Regions from separate parts of the Streptomyces sp. NPDC008125 genome, predicted to be linked through region 3. Evidence: riboswitches for the same ligand, from Rfam matches in the RefSeq annotation. Region 3 holds a riboswitch; each other region holds the start of a gene.

Region 1 (7,115 bases), on a different contig from region 3:
CGGCGCGTACGGGACCGGGACGCCCACCGCGTACGGCCCCGGGCGCTTCCTGGCGCCGACATGGCCGGCCGGTCGCACGGGTAGTAATCCGTCAGCCCGCCTGCCCGGACCGGTGCGGGAGCGGCCGTCGGAAGTCGGGTCGTCGCAGACGGCGGCGACGGCGGTGACATCGGCCGTGCCCCTCGTCCTCGACGCCGGGAGCCCACCGTGCCCACGCCCCCTCCGGCCAGGTCGGAGAACACGGCACCGCCTACCCGCCACCGTGCCCCCACGAGGTGAATCCCATGCTGCCCCCGGAGCTGCCACCGCTTCCCGCCCTGACCCACGCGGAGGCGGAGTTCATCGACCGCTATCTCGCCGTCCTCGACCAGGTGGGCCGGATCAACCCCACCCGGGGCAGCGACACCTACGCGGCACTGCGGGCGGCCCAGGCGCTGGCCTCGCACGCGACGGCTCTGCGGGACGCCCTGGCGCTGATGCACGATCGCGGCGAGGACCGGATCCACGCGTCCACGCTGGCCCGGGCGCTGCGTGCGCTGGACGGTGAGCGACGGGCCGGGCGGATCGCCGTACCGCCCGAGAACGGGAGTTGACCGGTCCGGCCTGCGGCGGAGCGGCAGAAGGCGACCGGCCGCCCCGCCCTGGTCCTGGCCCTGGTCCTGGCCCTGGCGCTGGTCCTGGTCCTGGTCCTGGTCCTGGCCGCGGCGATGCCGGCCGATCATGTTCCGTACCCTCCTGAACATGAATCGCTCCACCGCTCCCCTCCAGCCCCTCACCCGGCTCGTCGGCGGGAACATATGCGCCTACCAGCCGGCTGCCGACACCTGGGGTGCTCTGTCGCCCGCCAAGATCTTCCGGCCGTCGGCCGGGGACGACGTCGTCGAGCACACCGCTCCCGCCGGCCTCCACCAGGTCTTCTACACGACCCTGCACGCGGCCGTCTGCGTGACGGCTGACGGGGCCGAGGTCTGGCGGTCGGAGTTCGAACCGAAGTCGGACGAGCGGTTCGGACACAGGCCCGGCTGCGCCCTCTCGTCCGACGGGCTCACGGTCTGGATCTACCGGCCCGACGCCATGGCCGAACGAGGCCGCCCGGACCAGTGGGTCGCCCTGGACGCCGTAACCGGAGCGGTCCTCGCGCAGGCGGATCTGGACACGGTCGGGCACGGTGGCGTCCAGCTCGTGCACCGGGCGGGCGGCGAGATCCTCCTCGACGTGGGCGAGGGGCAGGACGGATCGGTCATCTACCGGGCATCGCTGTCGGGTGGGCGGATGGACCTCTTCCGCTACCCCTGGGACGACAGGGTCCTCATCGATCTGTCGCCGGACGGGCGGCACTTCATGACGGTCGATCATGCTCAGGGCGACATGGCCGTCCACACGTACCCGGACGGCGAGGTCGCGTTCACTCTGTCCGTCGACGCCCTCGGGCACGATCCGGAAGAGGACTACGTGGAATGGGGCGGCGGCTACCTGGACCCGGAGACCATCGTCGTGACCGTCGTCGGCGAGACGGAGAGCGAGGAGGAGTGGTTCCGCCACACCCGCGTCGACGCGCGGTCCGGCGAGGTCCGAGGCGCATTCGAGGCGCACGGCGAGAATTCCTACGACATGCAGCCTCTCGGGGACGGGTCCTGGCTCACCAAGGGCCCGGACGGCCACCCGATTCGCCGGAGGGACTCCTGAGGTCCCGGTGACGGCGATCCGGTCGGGATCCGGAGCGGAGGAGCGGAGCCGTTTCCCGATTCCAGCGACACGCCCGTGAGGAATATCCGATTTTCCGCTCGTTCGGCGCAGGGGTTCGGTCCGTCGCGCCCTTCTCTCGATTTGCGCTTCCCGGCGTTCTCCCCATGCCCCAAGTGCCGCACTGAGCAACCTTGGTGGAGGCATCCGGGTGCGCGCCCCCGGCCGCGCGGGACGCTCCCCCACTCTCCCGGCGCAACGTCGGCCGACCGTACTGACTTCCTCTGCCACCTCGAAAATTACGCACGGCCTGGGTCAAGATCCGTGTGACGACAAGCCCCCGCCACCCCGACGGGGCGGTCCGCGCGGACGCCGAGTCCTGCCGCCGAGCGGATGACGGGTCGACAGGAGTGGATCGGCAGGAGTGGAGGACCCGAGCACAACGGGTCGACCGGGCAACCGGCCGTCCCTCGGGGTGAAGCCGCGACGCGCGGCCGGGCGACTTCGCCAGCCCGAACCCGACAGGTCATCTTTCACAGGCGGCTGACGAAGGGTTGCGCATGACTGCGCAGGTTCATGTCCCGTCTCTGCTCACCCGGGCCGGTACGGCCTCGGTCCTCACTCTGGCCCTCAGCTCGACCATGCTGGCCCCCGGCCTGGTCTCCGACGCCGAGGCCGCCGCCCAGTCGACGAAGGCGCTCCGGGTCGCCGCGTCCAAGAAGGGCGCCCCCTACCAGTGGGGCGCCGCGGGTCCCCGGCGGTTCGACTGCTCCGGGCTGACGCTCTACTCGTTCAAGCGGGTCGGCAAGAAGCTGCCCCGCACGGCGCAGCAGCAGTACAACAAGACGCGCCACATCACTTCCTCACAGCGCAGGAGGGGCGACCTGGTCTTCTTCCACAGCGGTCGCAGCGTCTACCACGTGGGCATCTACGCCGGAAACGGCAAGATCTGGCACTCCCCGAAGACCGGTGCCGTGGTGCGGCTGGAGCGGATCTGGACGAAGCGGGTCTGGTACGGACGGGTGCGCTGACGCACGCCGGGCGCCCGTGCCGCCGACGCACGGCGCCCGGCCCGGACGCGGCGACACGCGACGACCCCGCCGGGTCGCACGGTCGCCCCGTCCGGGCCGGGCGCGACGTCAACTCCGCACCGGTACGGACCAGGGCAGCACGATCCACACGGTCTTGCCGCCGTCCTCGTTCGGGGTGACGCCGAACCGTCCGCCGCACTCCCCGGCGAGGATCCGGATGATCGCCAGGCCCCGCCCGTTGTCCCGCTGCGCGGCCGGGGGCAGCCGTCTGGGCCACCGGGGGTGGCTGTCCGACACCTCGAGCCGCAGTTCCTCGTCACGGTCGAGCACCAGCCGCACCGTGAACGTGGGTGACTGGCCCAGCGTGTGCAGGACCGCGTTGGTCGCGAGCTCCGAGACGATCAGCAAAATCCTCCCCGCGTCATCCGTGTCGTCGTGCATGCCCCACTCGGCGAGTACGCGTGCCACGTGTCTGCGGGCCGCGGACACCGACACCGGATCGCTCGGCAGGGTGACATGTGCTTCCTGATGATCTGCCATGGCGACGCCGTCCCTTTCCGCCCGGCCGACCCCTATCGGCCCGGATTGTGCCTGGCGCCAGAGTGCCACCGCCGGGCCCCCCGCAGACACGATCTGCCGAGATATGCATATATCTATCGCTCAATGCGGTGAACTCCGGCTCACCGGAGCTCGAACGTTCGGCACACTTGCTTCCAGGTCGGCCGACGGAGCGGTCGACCGTGCCGCCAGGCGGGAAGGAGACCGGAATGGGCAACGGCCCCGTCGTGCGCCGTCGCAAACTCGGGGAAGAGCTGCGGAGTCTGCGCCACTCTTCGGGACTCACGAGCCAACAGGCGGCATCGCTGCTCGGCTGGCACCAGTCGAAGGTGAGCAGGATCGAGACGGGCGCGAGCGGCGTGTCCCCGGCCGATGTCGGCCGCCTGCTCGACGCGTACGCCGTCGTCGATCCCGAACTGCGCACCCTGCTCTCGGCACTGGCCGGGTCGGCGGACGGCCGCGACACGGGCTGGTGGCACGCCTACCGGGGCATCATTCCGCCGCAGTACCGCGACTTCATCGCCCTGGAAGCGCAGGCCGAGACCGCGAGGACGCTGGAGACCTCGGTGGTCCCCGGACTGCTCCAGACCGCCGACTACGCGCGGTCGGTCACCGAGTCCGCGCTGGACGGCATACCGGAGGCCCATCTGGACGCCCTGGTCGAGGTGCGGCTCGCCCGCCAGTCGGTGCTGCGGTGCGACGCCCCGCTGCGGCTCACCGCCGTTCTCGACGAGGCGGTGCTGCGGCGGGAGGTGGGCGGGCGGCGCGTGATGCGCGAGCAGCTCGACCATCTCGCACACATGTCGGAACTCCCGCATGTGGACATCCAGTTGATCCCGTTCAGTGTCGGGGGGTACGTCGGCCTGACCGGCCCGTTCGTCATCTTCTCCTTTCCGACGACTTCGGCTCTGGATGTGGTCGTTCTCGACCACTTGACGCGCAGTCACTATCTGGAGCGGAAAGAAGATCTGGAGGCGTACGGTTCCGCTTTCCGCACCATGCGCAGACGCGCCCTCTCGCCCGAACGATCGAGGGACCTCATCACGGCGATCGGCCGCGAGAGGCGGCCCCGATGAGCACCCGGGGCCCGGCCGGACCGCCGGACGGGTCCCGGCAGCGTCCACCGATCCGAAGGAGCACCATGCCCGACCGCCCGGCACAGCCCGCCTCCCCGTGGCGCCGCAGCAGCCGCAGTACCGGTATGAACAACTGCGTGGAGACGGCGGTGCATGGGCGGCCGGTCCTGCTCTCCGTACGCGACTCCAAGGACGTGGACCGGGCCCATCTGTCCTTCTCCGCACCTGCCTGGAGCGCGTTCGTGCGCGGCCTCCGGGGACCCGGCGCGGGCGGGGCCCGGGGCTGAGCGCACGGGAACCAGGGCGACCCGGGGCGGGCGCACGGGCCCGGGGCGTACCGGCCGCGGCGACCCGGGCGGGCTTCCGCTCCCCGGTCAGGCGGTGCCCCTCGGAGCCGTACGGATGATCGCGTCCAGGGCGGTGTCGACCCGGTCGTCCGTCAGGTCGGCCCGGGCGGTGAGCCGCAGACGCGAGACACCGTCAGGGACCGACGGCGGGCGGAAGCACCCCACCGCGATGCCGGCTTCCCGGCAGTCCGCCGCCCAGCGGACCGCCGACTCGGGGGAGGGCGCCCGCACGGACACCACTGCGGCGTCCGGGCGGGCCGCGCTCAGCCCCTCCGTGGTCAGCCGTTCGTACATCCGGGTGGCGACCTCGCGCGCCCGGGCGGCGCGCTCCGGCTCCCTCCGCAGGACCGCGAGGCTCGCGAGCGCGGCACCGGCGGAGGCGGGTGCGAGCCCGGTGTCGAAGATGAACGTGCGCGCCGTGTTGACGAGATGACGGATCACCGGTGCGGGTCCGAGGATCGCGCCGCCCTGGCTGCCCAGGGACTTCGAGAGAGTGAGCGTGGCCACCAGCCCCTCGTCCCCCGCCAGCCCACAGGCGGACGGTGCGCCGCGGCCGCCCGCTCCGAGCACCCCGAGACCGTGCGCGTCGTCGACAACCAGCCCGGCGCCCGCGCTCCGGCAGACGGCGGCGAGGGCGGTGAGCGGGGCGGCGTCCCCGTCGACGGAGAAGACCGAGTCGGAGACCACGAGGGCCGGCCCGGCGTGGGACTCCAGGGCCTTGCGGACCGCCTCGGCGTCGGCGTGCGCCACCACCTCGGTCCGCGCGCGTGCCAGCCGGCAACCGTCCACGATCGAGGCATGGTTGGCCGCGTCGGACACGATGAGGCCGTCGGCCCGTGAGAGGGCGGTGAGCGCGGCGAGGTTCGCCGCGTAGCCGGAGGAGAACACCAGGGCGGCCTCGAAGCCGCAGAAGTCGGCGAGTTCGCGTTCGAGTTCCGCGTGGAGGGCGGTGGAGCCGGTGACCAGGCGTGAACCCGTGGCGCCCGCGCCCCATGTCCGTGCCGCTCCGGCCGCCGCCCCGGTCACCTCGGGGTGCCGGGTGAGCCCGAGGTAGTCGTTGCTCGCGAGGTCCAGTACGTCGGTTTCGGCAGGTCGCGGGCGCAGCGTGCGGACGAGTCCGGCGGCGGCGCGGCGGCCGGACTCCTCCTCGGTCCAGTCGAACGGTGCGAAGGCCATCGAGGGGTCCCTTTTGTAGGCAGCTCACAGAGGGTAACTGGGGGCGCAGCCGGTCAGGGTGTGGCAATACACACACCTGCGCCCTCTCTGTCCTGTCGGGTTCCTCCTTGGCCGATGGCCGTGGTGTGCGTCAGGATCGACGCCATGGACCTGTTGAGCACGCTGGTGGACAAGGGGTTGCGGCGCGAACTGCCGACCCGTGAAGAGGCGCTCGCCGTACTGGCGACCTCCGACGAGGAACTGCTCGACGTGGTGGCCGCCGCGGGCAGAGTGCGCCGTCAGTGGTTCGGGCGCCGGGTGAAACTCAACTACCTGGTCAACCTCAAGTCGGGCCTGTGCCCGGAGGACTGCTCGTACTGCTCGCAGCGGCTCGGCTCCGAGGCGGGCATCCTCAAGTACTCCTGGCTGAAGCCCGACGAGGCGTCCAGGGCTGCGGCGGCCGGGGTGGCCGGGGGCGCCAAGCGGGTCTGCCTGGTGGCGAGCGGCCGGGGCCCGACCGACCGGGACGTGGAGCGGGTCTCCCGGACCATCGAGGCGATCAAGGACGAGAACGAGGGCGTCGAGGTGTGCGCCTGTCTCGGCCTGCTCTCCGACGGGCAGGCCGAGAAGCTGCGTTCGGCGGGTGCGGACGCGTACAACCACAACCTCAACACCTCCGAGGCCACCTACGGCGACATCACCACCACCCACACCTATTCCGATCGGGTGGAGACCGTGCGGCACGCCCAGGGGGCGGGGCTCTCCGCCTGCTCCGGACTGATCGCGGGCATGGGCGAGAGCGACGAGGACCTGATCGACGTGGTCTTCGCGCTGCGTCGACTCGACCCCGACTCCGTGCCGGTGAACTTCCTGATCCCGTTCGAGGGCACGCCGCTCGCCAAGGAGTGGAACCTGACGCCCCAGCGGTGTCTGCGGATTCTCGCGATGGTGCGGTTCGTCTGCCCGGACGTGGAGGTTCGGCTCGCCGGTGGCCGTGAGGTGCACCTGCGGTCGATGCAGCCGCTCGCGCTGCACCTGGTCAACTCGATCTTCCTGGGCGACTATCTGACCAGTGAGGGGCAGGCGGGTCAGGCGGATCTCGACATGATCGCCGACGCGGGGTTCGAGGTGGAGGGCGCGGACACCACGACGCTGCCCGGCCACCGGGCCACGGCGGGTGCGGGATGCGGAGGGCACGCGGACGACGGCTGCGGCGGCGGGGCGGCGGGCGGTGGTTGCGCCCCGTGCGGCGGACCGGCCGCGAC
Region 2 (7,115 bases), on a different contig from region 3:
GATCCAGACGAACCTCAGCGGCAGGACGGGCTGGCTGTCCGGGGCGGACCCGGAGCGGCTGGCGCTCTGGTGCACGTACCACCCCGGCCAGACCCCGTACGACCGGTTCCTCGGCTCGTGCCGGGAGCTGACCGCGGCGGGGGTGCGGTACAGCGTGGGCGTCGTCGGTTTCGAGGAGCACCTTTCCGAGGCGCGGAGGCTGCGGGCGGACCTGCCGGAGCGGGTGTACCTGTGGGTGAACGCCGCCGAGGGGCGTACGTACACGGACGCGGAGGCGGAGCGCTGGACGGCTCTCGACCCCCTGTTCCCGTACAGCCGGCATCCGCACCGCTCGGCGGGGCTGCCGTGCCGGACCGGGGAGTCGGTGATCTCGGTGGACGGGGACGGCACCGTGCGCCGGTGCCATTTCGTCAAGGAGGAGCTGGGCAGTCTCTACGACGGGAGCTACCGCCGGGCGCTCGGCCCGCGGGTTTGCCCGCTGGCGGTCTGCGACTGCCACATCGGGTACGTGCACCTGGAGTCGCTGCCGTTGTACGACGTGTTCGCCGGGGGTGTCCTGGAGCGGATTCCGGCGACGCCGGCCGGGCCCGCCGCAGCGGGCCCGTCACGTCTCCGGCTTCCCCTGGTGTAGCGCCCGGCGCGTCGCGGCGGGCATGTGTGCGGCTCAGAGCGGCAGCAGGTCCGGGCGCTTCGCGGCGACCTCGTCGCCGGAGGACTCGCCGCGCAGCCGGCGGCCGATCCACGGCACGAGGTACTCGCGTGCCCAGTGGATGTCGTCGCGCCGCACCTCGAAGGTGTTCCGCTGGATCTGCGGGGGCCACGGCTGGTCGGGGTCGGCCGAGGTCTCCAGGCCGAGGACCTGCGCGGCGCGCAGTGCGACCCGGGTGTGCCCGTCGGAGGACAGGTGGAGCCGGTCGCCGTCCCAGGCGCGGCGGTCCTGGATCGAACGGAGGGACCAGAGGTCGAGCACCGGGCAGTGGTAGCGGTCCGCGATGGCCCGCAGGTGGACGTTGTAGGTGGCGATCTTGCCGCGCATGTGGCGCAGGACCGGCACGCCGCGGGTGTCGAATCCGGTGGTGACCATGACGGTGCCGACGGCGTTGGTGAGGTCGGCGACCGCGCGTTCGAAGCGCTCCGCCAAGTCGTCAGGGTCGGTGCCGGGCCTGATGATGTCGTTGCCCCCGGCGCAGAAGCTCACCAGGTCCGGTGCGAGCTCCTTGGCGCGGGGGACCTGCTCCTCGACGATCTGGTCGAGGAGTCGTCCGCGTACCGCGAGATTGGCGTACCGGAATTCCCCGCGCGGGGAATCGGAGCTCGTCGCCTCGTCGAGGACGGGAAGCTGGTCCGCCAGAAGAGCCGCGAAACGGTCCGCCCAGCCGACATAGGTCCCGTCGGGTCCGGGGTCTCCGACTCCTTCGGTGAAACTGTCGCCGATCGCCGCGTACGACCCGATGATGTCTGTCTTCTGGATTCTCGAATCGTCTGCCACGGTCACATATCTTGCCTCTTTCGATGTGAGCTACGCGACCGTATGAAGGGGTTGACGTGGGGTGAGATAGACCACCCGGTCAGGTTTTGGTAAAGCCGGAATAAGCAGAGGGGCGGCACGCTTGCGCGTACCGCCCCTCGAAGCCCTGACGGATCGTGACGACCGTCATCGGGAGTGGTCTCAGATGGAGACGCCGTGCGACCGCAGGTAGGCGATCGGGTCCACGTCCGAGCCGTAGCTCGGGGTGGTGCGGATCTCGAAGTGGAGGTGCGGGCCGGTGACGTTGCCGGTGGCACCCGAGAGGCCGATCTGCTGGCCGCCGGTGACGGTCTGGCCGGCCGAGACCATCAGCTGCGACTGGTGGGCGTACTGGGAGTACATGCCGTCGGCGTGCTTGATGATGACCTCGTTGCCGTAGGCGCCGTCGTAGCCGGCGGAGACGACCGTGCCGGGGCCGACGGCGCGGACGACGGTGCCGGTGGCGGCGCTGAAGTCGGAGCCGGTGTGGTAACCGCTGGACCACATGGCGCCGGAGGCGTGGTACTGGGTGGTGACGGTCGCGTTGGCGACCGGGGTGGTCCAGCCGGTGCTGTTGCTGTCGGCGGCCTTGGTGGTGGTAGCGGCGGACTCGGCCTTGGCCGCCGGGGCGGCCTTCGTCTCGGTCGTGGCCGCGGTCTTCGTCCCGGTCTTCGCGGTCTCGGCCTTGGCGGAGGACGCGGTGGAGGCCGAGCCGGACGCGTGGGCGCCGAGCGTCAGCTTCATGCCCGGGAGGATGAGGCCGGGGTTTTTGCCGACGACCTCGCGGTTGTCCTGGTAGAGCTTCTCCCAGCCGCCCTTGATCTTGTGCTGGGCGGCGATCTTCGCCAGGTAGTCGCCGGGGACGACCTTGTAGGTCTCGGCGGACTGCTGGGCGGACTGGGCGGCGGGGGCCGACTGCTCGGCGGCGTGGGCACCCGTGGCTCCGAGGAGCGGCAGGGCGACGACGGCGCCGCCCGCTCCGACGGCGAGGATGCCGCGAGCGATCGGGCCGGACTTCTTACGACGGTGCTTACCCGGGATGGGCATGGGGGAATTCCTCTCCGGCGCCTGCGAGGTGAGCTGTCGGGTTCGGGCTGGAGATGCCCGGTCGCGCTGAACGCGACTTCACCCCGAGCCGGCCGGATCAACTCCGGTCGGCGGCTTACCTGGGTCCCCCGCTCCTGCCACGCGTGAGTGAGTGCGAATTCCGGGCGGCGGCAGGATTAGGCGGTCCGTCCGGAGTGATGGTGAACGTAATCGAGCCGGGTCGGACGGAACAAGCCGTCGCAAGCGGAACGGAATCCGCACGCCGATTTCGGCCGTCTTTTCCGGTCACCCTCCGTGGATTACGGATCTTGGCATTCCGCACGGCGTACGGAGAGTTCTCCGGCTCCCCGGCCACGCACGGTCACGGATATGATCCCGCTCACCAGATCACCCACCATCTCCCCCATAAACGGGTGATGTTGCGTGAAATTAACATAATACGGACATGTCGCTCACATCACTGTTGACGGTTCCTCAGTCTTCGGGGAGCCGCCGCCGCGTCGGCGCCGCGGGGCGATGTCGTAGGGTCGCGACGAGCCGACGTCGGCGAGCAGCGCCGGCGCGCAGGAACACCGAGGAGCCGCTGTGACGCAGGTGCCGCAGTTCTCGCCGGCCGAACCCGAGCTGAGCGGGGTCCGTAACTTCAGGGACGTGGGCGGGCTGCCCACCACCGATGGGCGGCGGGTACGGCACGGGAGGCTCTTCCGCAGCGGCCACCTCGCCGCCGCCACCGCCGAGGACGCCGTCTTCCTCGGCCGGCTCGGCCTGCACACGGTCTTCGACTTCCGTAATTCGGCCGACCAGAAGCTGGACGGCTTCGACGTGGAGCTGCCGGGCGTCCGCAACGTCCGCATTCCGCTCTCCGACCCCGCCGACGGGGCCGGTTTCTGGCGTCTGGTGCGCGAGGGGGACATCGCGCAGCTGCGCTCGCTGCTCGCGGACGGGAAGGGCACGGAGCGGATGCTCGTCTCGTACCGCTCGATCATCACCGACCGCACGGAGGAACTCGGCCGGGTGCTGCACGCGCTGGCAAGGGACAGCGTGCCGGCGCTGATGCACTGCGCGGCGGGCAAGGACCGGGCGGGTCTGACGATGGCGATGACCCTGCTCGCGGTGGGGGTGGAACGCGAGGCGATCGCGGCGGACTACCTCAAGTCCAACGACGCGCACCGCCGGTACCGCCTGCGGCGCGGCGACAGCGCGGACCCCGTGGTCTCCACCGAGGTGATGAGCCTGCTCAACCCGCTCTTCGGGGCGCACATCGACTATCTGGACGCCGCCTTCGCCGCCATCGAGGAGAACTGGGGCACGACGGAGCGCTACTTCGCGGACGGGCTGGGTCTCTCCGGGGAGACCCGGGAGCGGCTGCGCGAGCGGTTGCTGGACGAGGCGTAGGGTCCGTCCGCCCCGGACCGGGGCGGACGACTCGGCGGTCCGGGCTCCGCTACTGGTTGCCCCCGGCGACGGCGAACAGGATGTAGAGGAAGGCGGCGACGACGTGCCCGGCGACCAGGTAGGCGACGAGCCGGATGACCATCCCGCGCGGCATCTTCCGCTCCTGGGTGTCCCGGGGGGAGCCGGTCTGCCGGGGGGTCAGCGGGTCGTAGTGCTCCGAATCGGACATGACGGTCCTCTCTGCCGTGCGCCCGGGACCGGGCGGACGAGGAATGGGCGCGGCACCGGGGTGCCGGGCGCGGTCAGCGCCGACGGGTCCCGTCGCCGAGGCACAGCTCGGCTGCGGGGCTCTGCAACAGGGTGTGTACGAAGATCAGCTCGGCGCCCTCCGGTCCGGCGGCGGCGATCCGGTGCGGGGTGAGCGAGTCGAAGTGGGCACTGTCGCCGGGCCCGAGCTCGTGCGCGGATTCGCCGAGGCTGACCCGCAGCCGCCCTTCGAGGACGTACAGCCACTCCTCCCCGGGGTGGACCCGCACCAGGTCGCCCTGGGCGCCGTACGGGACGCGCACCCGCAGGGCCTGCATGGCGCGGCCGGGTCCGCCGGCCCGGCGGTACATCCAGCCGTCGGCCTCGGGCCCGTCGAACCGGCCGCCGCGCACGATCGCGTCGCGTTCCGGGGGGATCTCGCCGAGAAGTTCCGAGACGGTCGTACCGTAGATCCTGGCGAGGCCGAGAAGCACGGGCAGCGAGGGCTGCCGGTTTCCCGTTTCTAGCCGGGAGAGATGGGCCGGGGAGAGACCCGCGCGCTGCGCGGCGGCCTCCAGGGTGAGGCCACGGCTCCGGCGCAGCTCGCGCAGGCGGGGGGCGACACCGGGGAGGTCGTCGGCCACCCCTCCGTCGGGAGGATTCATGCCTCCATTGCGCCACCGACTTTCCTCTGAGGCAAATTTCTTGCCTCAGAGGCAAAGCGTTCCAGGAGTGGTCAGCGGTTGGCGACCGCCTGCTTCACCAGGGTGCGGCCGAAGTCCCACATCAGGCCGCCCCCGCTGTGCGCGTCGTCCATCACCGACTCGAAGGCCGTCACGAACCGGTCGACCTCGGCCTCGCCGATGGTCAGCGGGGGGATCAACTTGATCACTTCGAGGTGGTCGCCGGAGACCTGGGTGAGGATCCGGTGCTTCTGCAACAACGGTACGACAACCATCTGGGCGAAGAGCCCCTTGCGGGCGGCCTGGAGCATCGTCCACCGGCCGCGCAGCTTGATGGAGGACGGCCGTCCGAACTCGATGCCGACCATCAGCCCGCGTCCGCGCACCTGGTGCAGCAGCTCGTACCGGTCGACCAGTGCACCGAGCCGTGTCCGCAGCAGGTCGCCGGTGCGCCGGGCGTTGGCGACGATCTCCTCGTTCTCCATGACCGAGAGGACCGCGAGCCCCGCCGCCATGGCCTGGGCGTTCGAGCCGAAGCTGGCGGAGTGGACGAGCACCCGGTCCATCGAGGAGTAGACCTTCTTGAAGATCCAGTCCTTGCCGAGGGTGGCTCCGACCGGAACGTAGCCGCCGGAGAGCGCCTTGGCCACGCAGACCAGGTCCGGCTCGACGCCCTCCTCGTGCTGGTAGGCGTAGAAGTCGCCGGTCCGGCCGAGGCCGGTCTGCACCTCGTCCGCGATGAGCAGCGCCTTGTGCCGGTGCAGGAGTTCCTGGGCCTCGCGCAGGAAGCCGGGCGGCGCCGCGAGTACGCCCTTGCCCTGGATGGGCTCGACGACCAGCGCGGCCACGTCGCCCCGTTCGAGCTCGCGGCGCAGCGCGTCGAGGTCGCCGAGGGGGATGGCGGTGTCCGGGAGCAGCGGGGCGAAGCCGTCGCGGAAGCCGTCCTCGCCGTTGACCGAGAGCGAGCCGGTGGTGAGGCCGTGGAAGGCGTGGGTGCAGTAGAGGATGCGCGGCTTGCCGGTGGCGTAGCGGGCGAACTTGAGCGCCGTCTCGACGGCCTCGGTGCCGCTGTTGCCGAAGAAGACGCGGTCGAGGTGGGGGCTGTGGGTGAGGAGCTTCTCGGCGAGCAGGCCGGGCAGCGGCTGGCAGTCGAAGCGGGTGAGGTCGGCGAGGGAGGCGTCGAGCACGTCGTGCAGGGCCTTGCGGACGACCGGGTGGTGCCGGCCGAGGCCCATCACACCGAATCCCGCGAGCATGTCGAGGTAGTCGTTGCCGTCGGCGTCCCAGAAGTAGGCGCCCTCGGCCCGTTCGTAGACCTTGTCGAAGCCGATGGTGTGCAGCATGCGCGGCAGCTGGTGGTTGAGATGGCGCGCGTGCAGTTCGTAGCGTTCGGCGCCGCGCTCCGCGAGCAGCGTCGCGAGATCGAATCCCCTGCCCACGCCGCCGGCGCCGCCGGTGCTCCGGGTGGTGCCGCCGAAGCCGCCTGCCCTGTCGTCCTTCATTCCCCGCTCGTCTCCTTCTTCTCTCCGCGCGCCACTCGTGCTCGCTCCCGCCCTCGTTCCGTACCGTTCCCGGCCGTCGCCACACGTCGCGGTACCGCCTCCGGTCCCGTCGTCTCCTCGTCGGTACGGCGCTCCGCGTCCGGCCGTCCCGCCAGTGCCGCGCCGATCCGGCCCGCGATCTCCACCGGGGTCAGTCCGATGTCGGCGAGCACCTCGCCGCGTTTGGCGTGGGCGAGGAACTCCTCGGGAATCCCGTAGGTCCGCAGCGGTACGTCCACTCCCGCGTCCCGCAGCGCCTGTCCGACCGCCCAGCCCACGCCGCCGCTACGGCAGTTGTCCTCGACGACCGCGACCAGCCGGTGGCCTGCGGCAAGGGGGGCGAGCTGCTCGTCGACCGGCCGGACCCAGCGCGGGTCGACGACGGTGCACCCGATGCCCGAGCCCTTCAGCAGGTCGGCGGCGTGCAGGCAGACCGGGGCCATCGCCCCGACCGCCACCAGCAGCACGTCGGGGCGCTCACTTCGGTGCAGGACGTCCATGGAGCCGACGCGTCCGACCGCGGGGACCGGCTCCCCCACGGACTCCTTCGGGAACCTGACGACAGTGGGCGCGTCGGCGATGTCGACGGCCTCCCGGAGCTGCGCCCGGAGCTGGTCGGCGTCGCGCGGGGCGGCGATCCGCAGCCCGGGGACGACCTGGAGGACCGACAGGTCCCACATGCCGTTGTGGGAGGGG
Region 3 (7,115 bases):
TTGCCGCCGGCCGCGGCGTAGGCGTCGAGAACCGCGAAGGACTCGGCCTCGTCGGCGGTCCAGCCGAAGACGTTGCCGCCGAGGGCGAGGGGGAAGACCTCGATGCCGGACGTGCCGAGCTTGCGGAGAGAAGAAGTCATGAGGGGTTCAACGAAACGGGCTGAGGGCCGTATTCCGGTCAGCGGCTCCGAATCGTGGCCGGTCGCCGTCCCGGGGCGCGCTCCTCGCTCGTACTCCGCGTCCGTGCTCGGGGCGCAGGGCGCCCGTGCCCGGGGCGGACGGGCAACCGTCGGCGGAGAGAGAACCGCGGGAGGAGAGAAACGAGGGTGGGCGGAGAACCGGCAGCCCTGACGTCCTGGGGGGGTAGAGCGTCAAGGCTGCCGGGGTTCAGGGGCTCGGCGATACGCCGAGCGTCAGACGGTGAGGCCCTTGCCGGTCAGCCAGGCCATCGGGTCGATGCCGGCGCCGTCCGGGGTGTGGATTTCGAGGTGGAGGTGCGGGCCGGTGACGTTGCCGGTGGCTCCGACGCGGCCGATGGTGTCGCCCGTGCTGACCTGCTGGCCGACGACCACGTCCATGGAGGACTGGTGGCAGTACCAGACCTCCGTACCGTCGTCGAGCTCCAGGACCGTGCGGTACCCGTACGAGCCCGACCAGCCCGCGGACTTGACCGTTCCACCGTGCACGGCCTTGACCGGGGTGCCGGTCGGCGCGGCGAAGTCCAGGCCGGTGTGCTGCCCGGAGGCCCACATCGTGCCGGCTTCTCCGAAGGTGGAGGTGATCGTGTACGCGGAGGTGGGGAGCGAGTAGCTGGCGGCGAGCTTGGCGAGCCTCTCGGCCTCGGCCTTCTTCGCCGCGGCCTCCTCGGCCGCCTTCTTTTCCGCGGCGGCCTTCGCCTCCGCCTCGTCCTGCTGCTTCTTCGCCTCGGTGGCGGCCTTGGTGGCGGCCGCCGCCTCCTCGGCCGCCTTCGCGTCCGCGTCGGCGGCGGACTGCTGCTGCTCGGCCTGCTGGAGGATGCGGGCGCGCAGGGCCTCGCCCGCGTCGGTGGCACCCTGCTCGGTCTCCGCCGTGGTGAGCCCGGCGGTGGTGAACGGCGCGGCCGCGGCGACCGGGGCGGGGGTGTCGTGGGACTCGACCGCGGTGATCAGAGCGCCCAGCCCGGGCACGGACGTGGCGTCGGGGAGGTTGTCCGCGAGCGCATCGGGAAGAGAGATGGAGACCGGCGGCTTGCTCTGCGCGGTGGCCATGCCGCCCGCACCGACGGCCGCGATGACGCCGACCCCGAGGACGGTGGAACTACGCGCGAGACCACGCTGCTTGGCCACGCGGTGCCGGCCGCGGACGGGGCGGAGGGAATCCTCGGTGGGGTTCCATTCCTCCCACGCCTTGTCGGAGTCGCCGGGGGAGCCGAAACCGTCGAGGGTGGCAAAGGGCGACGGGGCCTCTGGGGCAGGCTGGTTGGACGCCACGGGGGCGCACTCCTTTCCTTCCTTCTCGCCTACCGGGTTAGCTGACGGGTTCGGAGCAGGAAGGTCTCCTACGGACGCCTGACGTCTCTGATCGAGACACAGGTGTCCGATTCACCCCAAGAAGGTGGTTCCCCGGTTCCCTTGCGGAATTCGGCGCTCGCGCACGGCGCCGTCTCTGACGACGGCTGGGACGACCGCGCTGCGTTATCGAACGTTAATAGACAGACGGCTTCGATTCCAAGCCGTCCCCCTTGATCATTCCCACTTCAGGGCGGTATTTACCACCGCATATCACCACTCAACAGGGCGACTTGCGGACAATCGGTGCGCCCCGACTTTTCTGACGGTGTGTCATATGTTATCGAGCGGCACCGGTCTGCTACGGAACGTCGCCACACTCGTCCGACGCCCTCGGGGGAGGTCGGAAGGGCCTCGGGACGGCGGCCCGCACCACCGCGTCAGCCGTCCCCCCGGCCGACGATCGGCACGGTGGTCCGGCGCTCCGGCTGGTCCTCCGCCGGCCGGGCGACCGCGAGCAGCGCCAGGTCGTCCGTCGAGCGGCCACCGGTGTGCAGCCGGACGTCGTCGGTGAGCGCCGTCAGCAGCTCGTCCGGACCGGGGAAGATCCGCCCGCGCAGCCGCTCCGCCGGGTCGTAGAACACGCCCGCCCGGTCGCGCGCCTCGGAGAGCCCGTCCGTATAGGTCAGCAGGGTCGCGCCCGGCGGCAGATCCCACTCGTCCACCTGGTCCGGCCAGACGCCCAGCGCCATGCCGAGAGGGAGTGCGGGCATGCTCGGCCGCAGCACGTCCAGCTCTCCTCCGGCATGGAGCAGCAACGGTTCGGGGTGGCCCCGGTTGACGATCCGCAGAGTCGCGGAGCCCTGCGGGATCTCGGCGAGCACCGCGGTGACGAACCCCTCCACCGGGTCCAGCCCCCCGCGCCGCGCGGCGTCCCTGGCCAGCGCCCGCTCCAGCCGTTGCGCCACGCCGTCCAGCGTCTCCTCCTGCTCGGCGGCCTCCCGGAAGGCGCCGATGATCACCGCCACCGCCTCGACCGCGTCGAGCCCCTTGCCTCGTACGTCACCGAGCACGAGGCGTACGCCGTACGGGGTGTCCGCGACGGCGAAGAGGTCGCCGCCGACGTACTCGTCCGCCTGCGCCGCCTCGTACCGCGCGGCGACATGGAGCCCGCCGACCCGGTCGGCCGGCACGGGCAGCACCGCGCGCATGGCGGTCTCCGCGATGATCCGGGCGGAAGCGAGCTGCTCGTTGCCGCGCCGTACGACGCCGTTGATGACGAGCGCCAGCACAGCGGCGGTGAAGACGGTGAGCGTCTCGATGATCGGGACGATCTGCCCGATGGTGCCCACGTACACCCGCATCGCGATGACGGCGGTCAGCGAGGCGACACCGATCCGGATGGTCCCCGCCCGGGAAGCGAACGGAGCGGCGATGAGCGGGGCGGCGACGAACAGGGGCACCGCCGTGAAGCGGGGCGGCGAAGCGATGTCGAAAGCGAGTCCGCCGACGATGAGCAGGGCAGGCAGCATCCGCACGAAGCGCCGGGCACCCACACCCCCGGCCATCCAGCCATGCTCGTACAGCGGTTTCCCCACCTCTGCGCTTCTCCTGCCCTGTCCCGCCACGGCTGCGGAACCTACCGCGCCCCGCCCAGGCTGGCCCGAACCGCGCCGCGCGGCGACTCCTCGTCGTCCATAGGGGGGAGCGCGCGACTCCCCTTCGAGCGCCCCCACCGCCGGCGTACGCCGGGCGGTCAGGACCGGCGAAGCGATGGGTTCCACGCCGCGAGCCCAAGCGCGCCGCAGGCGGAACCGGCGGACCGGTTGCCCCGGCCTTCCCGGGCGCCCGCCCACGCAGGCGGTCGGACGACAACGAACCGCGCAGGCGTGCGAGACATTTCCTGGATGGACCACTTCATGCCCGGTTCGGCAGATCGTTATGCCGCAGGATCGCGTACGCGAGCGAGTCCAGGGCCGAGCGGGCGCGCGCCCACGGAAACGACTCGGGCCCGGCGCGCTGTGCGTGCCGGGCCCGGGCCTTCAGTAGCGGGGACAGGATTTGAACCTGCGACCTCTGGGTTATGAGCCCAGCGAGCTACCGAGCTGCTCCACCCCGCGTCGTTGAACACAACTCTACGCCATCCTGAGCGGGCTCTTGACCACCCCGGCGTACGACCGCCCGGGAGACGGCAGGAAGCGGGCGCCGCGGAGTCGGCTCGGGCCGGCCCGAGCCCCGCCGGGGCCACCCGGTGAGGCGTGGGGGCGACAGTGCGCGAACAGGCGCAGACCGGAAGCCCGCGGACTGCGGAGAGGTGCCAAGCCCCCTCTCCACCGCGTGGTTTGGGTCTCACGTGCCCCTGCTCCCACACCACCACGGGCGCGGAACAGCACAGTTGAGGACGACGTGTCGCAGCGCGTTGCACAACGGTGCTTCTGCCTCGGGCAGTTGCCATGCGTGCACTTCTGGCCAAGGATGTGGCTGCATCCCCCAGAACCGGCGGGCTGCCCGTGAGGACGCGTGCCCCCGAGGCGGCGGTTTTCGCCTGCCCCGGCGCCGGCCACGCGCCCCGGTCCCGCAACGCAGCCCCCTCTGGAGGACTCCGCCATGACCACCTCTGCCACTTCCACCCCTTCTGCACCTGCCCCTTCCGCTCCGCCGGAGGCATCTCTCGGGACCCGGGTACGCACGTCGGCGGCGAGCGCGATCATCGGCGGCCTCGCCGGGGCCGTGATGAGCGCGGTGGTGGTCTACTTCCTCATCGGCATGCCGGACGGCGAGGGCACCAATGCCCTGAACAACGCGATATCCGGCCTGATCAGCGGCTTCCTGGCCGGCTTCATCGGCCTGATGATCCACCAGGGCAAGGCGGCAGCGGCGACCCGCGCGGCGGCGGCCGAGGCCGTCATGACGGCTACCGCGGCGACCTCCACGACGGCCGACCCCGCGAGACCGGCGGCTGCCGCTGAGGCGGTCGCCACCGAGGCAGTCACCGCCGAAGCGGCCGAGACCAAGGCCCCGACCGTCGCCTGACGCGCGCCCCGGAGCGCGGAACGACCGCCCCGGTCCGGCCGCACGGCAGGGCGGGGGCGGCGTCACTTCCACGAGCCCCCACGTCGCACAGCAGACGCCGGCCAGCAGACGCGCGGCGCGGCGCCGGGCAGCAGCGGCCGGCAGGCAGGCGCGCGGCGCCGGGCAGCAGACACGCGGCGTCGGGCAGCAGCGGCCGGCAGGCAGGCGCAGTCGGGCAGGCAGGCAGCGCACCGTGAACTCCCCTTGCGCCACGCACGTTCGGCGCGGTGACCGGTGGCGCTCCTACGCGCGCCGCTCGACGGCGATCTCGTACGCGATCTCCCACCGCACGTCCGGCACCACGATGTCCGCGGTCTCGACCGGGCGGCCGTCGATGTCGTAGAAGGTGCGCTCCATCTCGGTGATCAGGCCTCCGATGCTGATGCCGAGGAGGTTCGCCTGCTCCTGGTCGGCACGGGCCGGGCGCGGGATCTCGACGGCGCGCACCACGACGACGCCGATCGACCGCATCCGTTCGACCACGCCGATCCCGGCGTGCGGGCCCATCTCGGGGAGCACGACCGGGGTGTCCCCGGTGATCGCCATCGGTTCCCAGCTCCTGGAGAGCTGGACGGGCAGCCCTTCCATGAGGAACTCGTAGTCGGTGACGACACAGAGGTCGCCGGGCTCGATGTCCAGCCGCTCCGCGATGCGTTCGGGCGCCGGAGTCCGTGCGGCGGACCGCGACTCCCATTTCCCCTCGTGGTCCTGGGCGTTGAGGGCCGCACGGAAGGGCGAGGTGGCGTAAGGGCGCCTGGTGCGGATCATGCGCCCGCGCTCACGCGGCCTGCGGACGTAGGTCCCGGACCCGGCGCGGCCTTCGAGGATGCCCTCGATGGTGAGTCGCTCCATGGCGCGCTGCGCGACGGACGCGCCGACCCCGTACTCCTCGGCGATCCGGGCGCGGCTGGGCAACTTGTCGCCCACGGCCCACTCGCCCGACCGAATCCGGTCGCGGAGAGCGTCGGCCACCTGAAGGTAAGGGGTGTCGCGAGGCATGTGCACAGCTCCCAGCCGTGGAAGTCGGACATTGACAAAGCTAACCCATCAGGTCGAAGCTGAATATTCAGCATCACGAACCGTGATGAACTCATCCAGGGGAGAGCCATGCCCTCCGTGCCGCCGCGGGTTGTCGCCCTTGCGGGCATGCTCGCCGCCGCGACCGGCGCCGAGCCGCAGGTGACGGAGACTCCCGGCGCCTTCCGGGTCTGCGCGCCCCTCCCCTCCCCCCTGAGCAGCGCCATCCACAGCACGATCCTCATGACGCTGGCGCACGGCGACCGCTTCGGCCACGAGGCCGGCGCCGACGGCATCGCCCGGGTGTGGGCCGAGATCGACCACCCCGCTCCGAGACGAAGGAGAACCGACATGGCAGTACCGGCCGGGGGCGCCGCCCCCGGAGACGCGGAGTACCGCACGCTGATCACGCACACCGCGGAATGCACGGCCTGCCGTTCGGAGCGGTTCGAGTGCGAGGTCGCGGCCCGCCTCAGCCGCGCATGGCGGGCGGCCCGCCGGTGATCCCCCACATCTGCGTCGACTGCGACCGTGCCATCACCGGCCCGGCCGTGATCACTGCGGAGGGCCACTCGGCCTCGGGCGCCCGCCCCGACGCCTACGCCCACCCGCAGGACTCCCCGGAGTGCCGGCCCCCGGCGGGCAGCCGTGGCCACCGCATCAGGAAGGCCCTCGCGGAGCGCCAGGTCCGGCACTGACGCGCGGCGCACCCTTCCTTGAGAGCCCGGGGCGGGCCCGGCGCTGAGAGCGGGGAGTACCCGGCCTCCGCCCGCCCACGGACCGGACTCCACCCATCCACACCGCACCCACAGGTACATAGGGTGGCCGGAGCAGTAGGCGTGCCGCATCGGGTCGCACACCACCGCTTCCAGCCATCCGGAGTCCGCCTTGCTTCGCCGCGCCCTTTTCCTCACGTTCGCCTGCACCGCCCTGCTCGCGGGGGGTTGCAGTACGTCCACCCCGGCGGACAGGTCGGGCGCGGCGGAAAGCCGCTCACCCTCGCCGGGCGCGAGCGCCGACCCCACGAAGACCGTCCTGGCCGCCCTCGACGCGACCGGCCGTACGACGGCACGCATCGCGCACCGCACGGAGATGGGCGCGGGAGAGGGCACGACGTACCTCATCTCCGGCAATGGCTCCTACGACTTCGCCCACCACCGGGGCACCACGAACGTCAGTGTGGCGTCGGCGGCCCGGTTCGACGAGGTCTTCACCGACGGGAAGCTCTACATGCGGGGCACGACCGGGGCCGAGACGATGGAGTGGACGGCAGTCGACCGGTCCGGCGTCGAAGCCCAGCACGTGCTGAGGTCCCCCGCGAACGACCCGGAGTACACGCTGGAGCAGGCCTCCATGGCCACCGACTTCACCAGAACGGGCCCGGAGCGGGTGGGCTCCGTCCCGGCCACTCACTTCCGTGGCCAACTTCCCTATGAAGCACTGACGTTGAAGCTGGCGAAGAAGCCGCTGGAGACCACGGGGAAGCTGCGCGACCTGCTGGGCGGCGAGATCTTCGTACCCGTCGACGTATGGGTGGAC

What was found. Region 3 has a riboswitch for cyclic di-AMP ahead of ACFZAX_RS23340 (peptidoglycan DD-metalloendopeptidase family protein). Riboswitches for the same ligand answer to the same signal wherever they lie in the genome.
Positions count from the first base shown of each region.
Region 1: linked by a shared signal. The riboswitch ahead of ACFZAX_RS26295 (NlpC/P60 family protein) and the one ahead of ACFZAX_RS23340 (peptidoglycan DD-metalloendopeptidase family protein) in region 3 are both predicted to bind cyclic di-AMP.
Region 2: linked by a shared signal. The riboswitch ahead of ACFZAX_RS14170 (peptidoglycan DD-metalloendopeptidase family protein) and the one ahead of ACFZAX_RS23340 (peptidoglycan DD-metalloendopeptidase family protein) in region 3 are both predicted to bind cyclic di-AMP.

Region 1 covers NZ_JBIBHR010000017.1:47,902-55,016, forward strand. Annotated here, with positions in the region: gene ACFZAX_RS26285 (hypothetical protein) at 285-593, shown strand; gene ACFZAX_RS26290 (hypothetical protein) at 742-1,686, shown strand; cyclic di-AMP (ydaO/yuaA leader) riboswitch at 2,137-2,215, shown strand; gene ACFZAX_RS26295 (NlpC/P60 family protein) at 2,244-2,714, shown strand; gene ACFZAX_RS26300 (ATP-binding protein) at 2,823-3,254, opposite strand; gene ACFZAX_RS26305 (Scr1 family TA system antitoxin-like transcriptional regulator) at 3,482-4,348, shown strand; gene ACFZAX_RS26310 (DUF397 domain-containing protein) at 4,414-4,635, shown strand; gene ACFZAX_RS26315 (aminotransferase class I/II-fold pyridoxal phosphate-dependent enzyme) at 4,723-5,871, opposite strand; gene bioB (biotin synthase BioB) at 6,016-7,115, shown strand, end outside.
Region 2 covers NZ_JBIBHR010000007.1:110,168-117,282, forward strand. Annotated here, with positions in the region: gene ACFZAX_RS14160 (STM4011 family radical SAM protein) at 1-631, shown strand, start outside; gene ACFZAX_RS14165 (GDSL-type esterase/lipase family protein) at 665-1,489, opposite strand; gene ACFZAX_RS14170 (peptidoglycan DD-metalloendopeptidase family protein) at 1,670-2,554, opposite strand; cyclic di-AMP (ydaO/yuaA leader) riboswitch at 2,560-2,714, opposite strand; gene ACFZAX_RS14175 (tyrosine-protein phosphatase) at 3,140-3,949, shown strand; gene ACFZAX_RS14180 (DUF6126 family protein) at 3,999-4,178, opposite strand; gene ACFZAX_RS14185 (cupin domain-containing protein) at 4,252-4,860, opposite strand; gene ACFZAX_RS14190 (aminotransferase class III-fold pyridoxal phosphate-dependent enzyme) at 4,932-6,380, opposite strand; gene dxs (1-deoxy-D-xylulose-5-phosphate synthase) at 6,377-7,115, opposite strand, start outside.
Region 3 covers NZ_JBIBHR010000014.1:20,267-27,381, forward strand. Annotated here, with positions in the region: gene ACFZAX_RS23335 (aldo/keto reductase) at 1-140, opposite strand, end outside; gene ACFZAX_RS23340 (peptidoglycan DD-metalloendopeptidase family protein) at 414-1,469, opposite strand; cyclic di-AMP (ydaO/yuaA leader) riboswitch at 1,481-1,635, opposite strand; gene ACFZAX_RS23345 (SpoIIE family protein phosphatase) at 1,928-3,055, opposite strand; tRNA gene ACFZAX_RS23350 (tRNA-Met) at 3,534-3,607, opposite strand; gene ACFZAX_RS23355 (hypothetical protein) at 4,095-4,520, shown strand; gene ACFZAX_RS23360 (GntR family transcriptional regulator) at 4,803-5,558, opposite strand; gene ACFZAX_RS23365 (hypothetical protein) at 5,667-6,080, shown strand; gene ACFZAX_RS23370 (hypothetical protein) at 6,077-6,274, shown strand; gene ACFZAX_RS23375 (hypothetical protein) at 6,465-7,115, shown strand, end outside.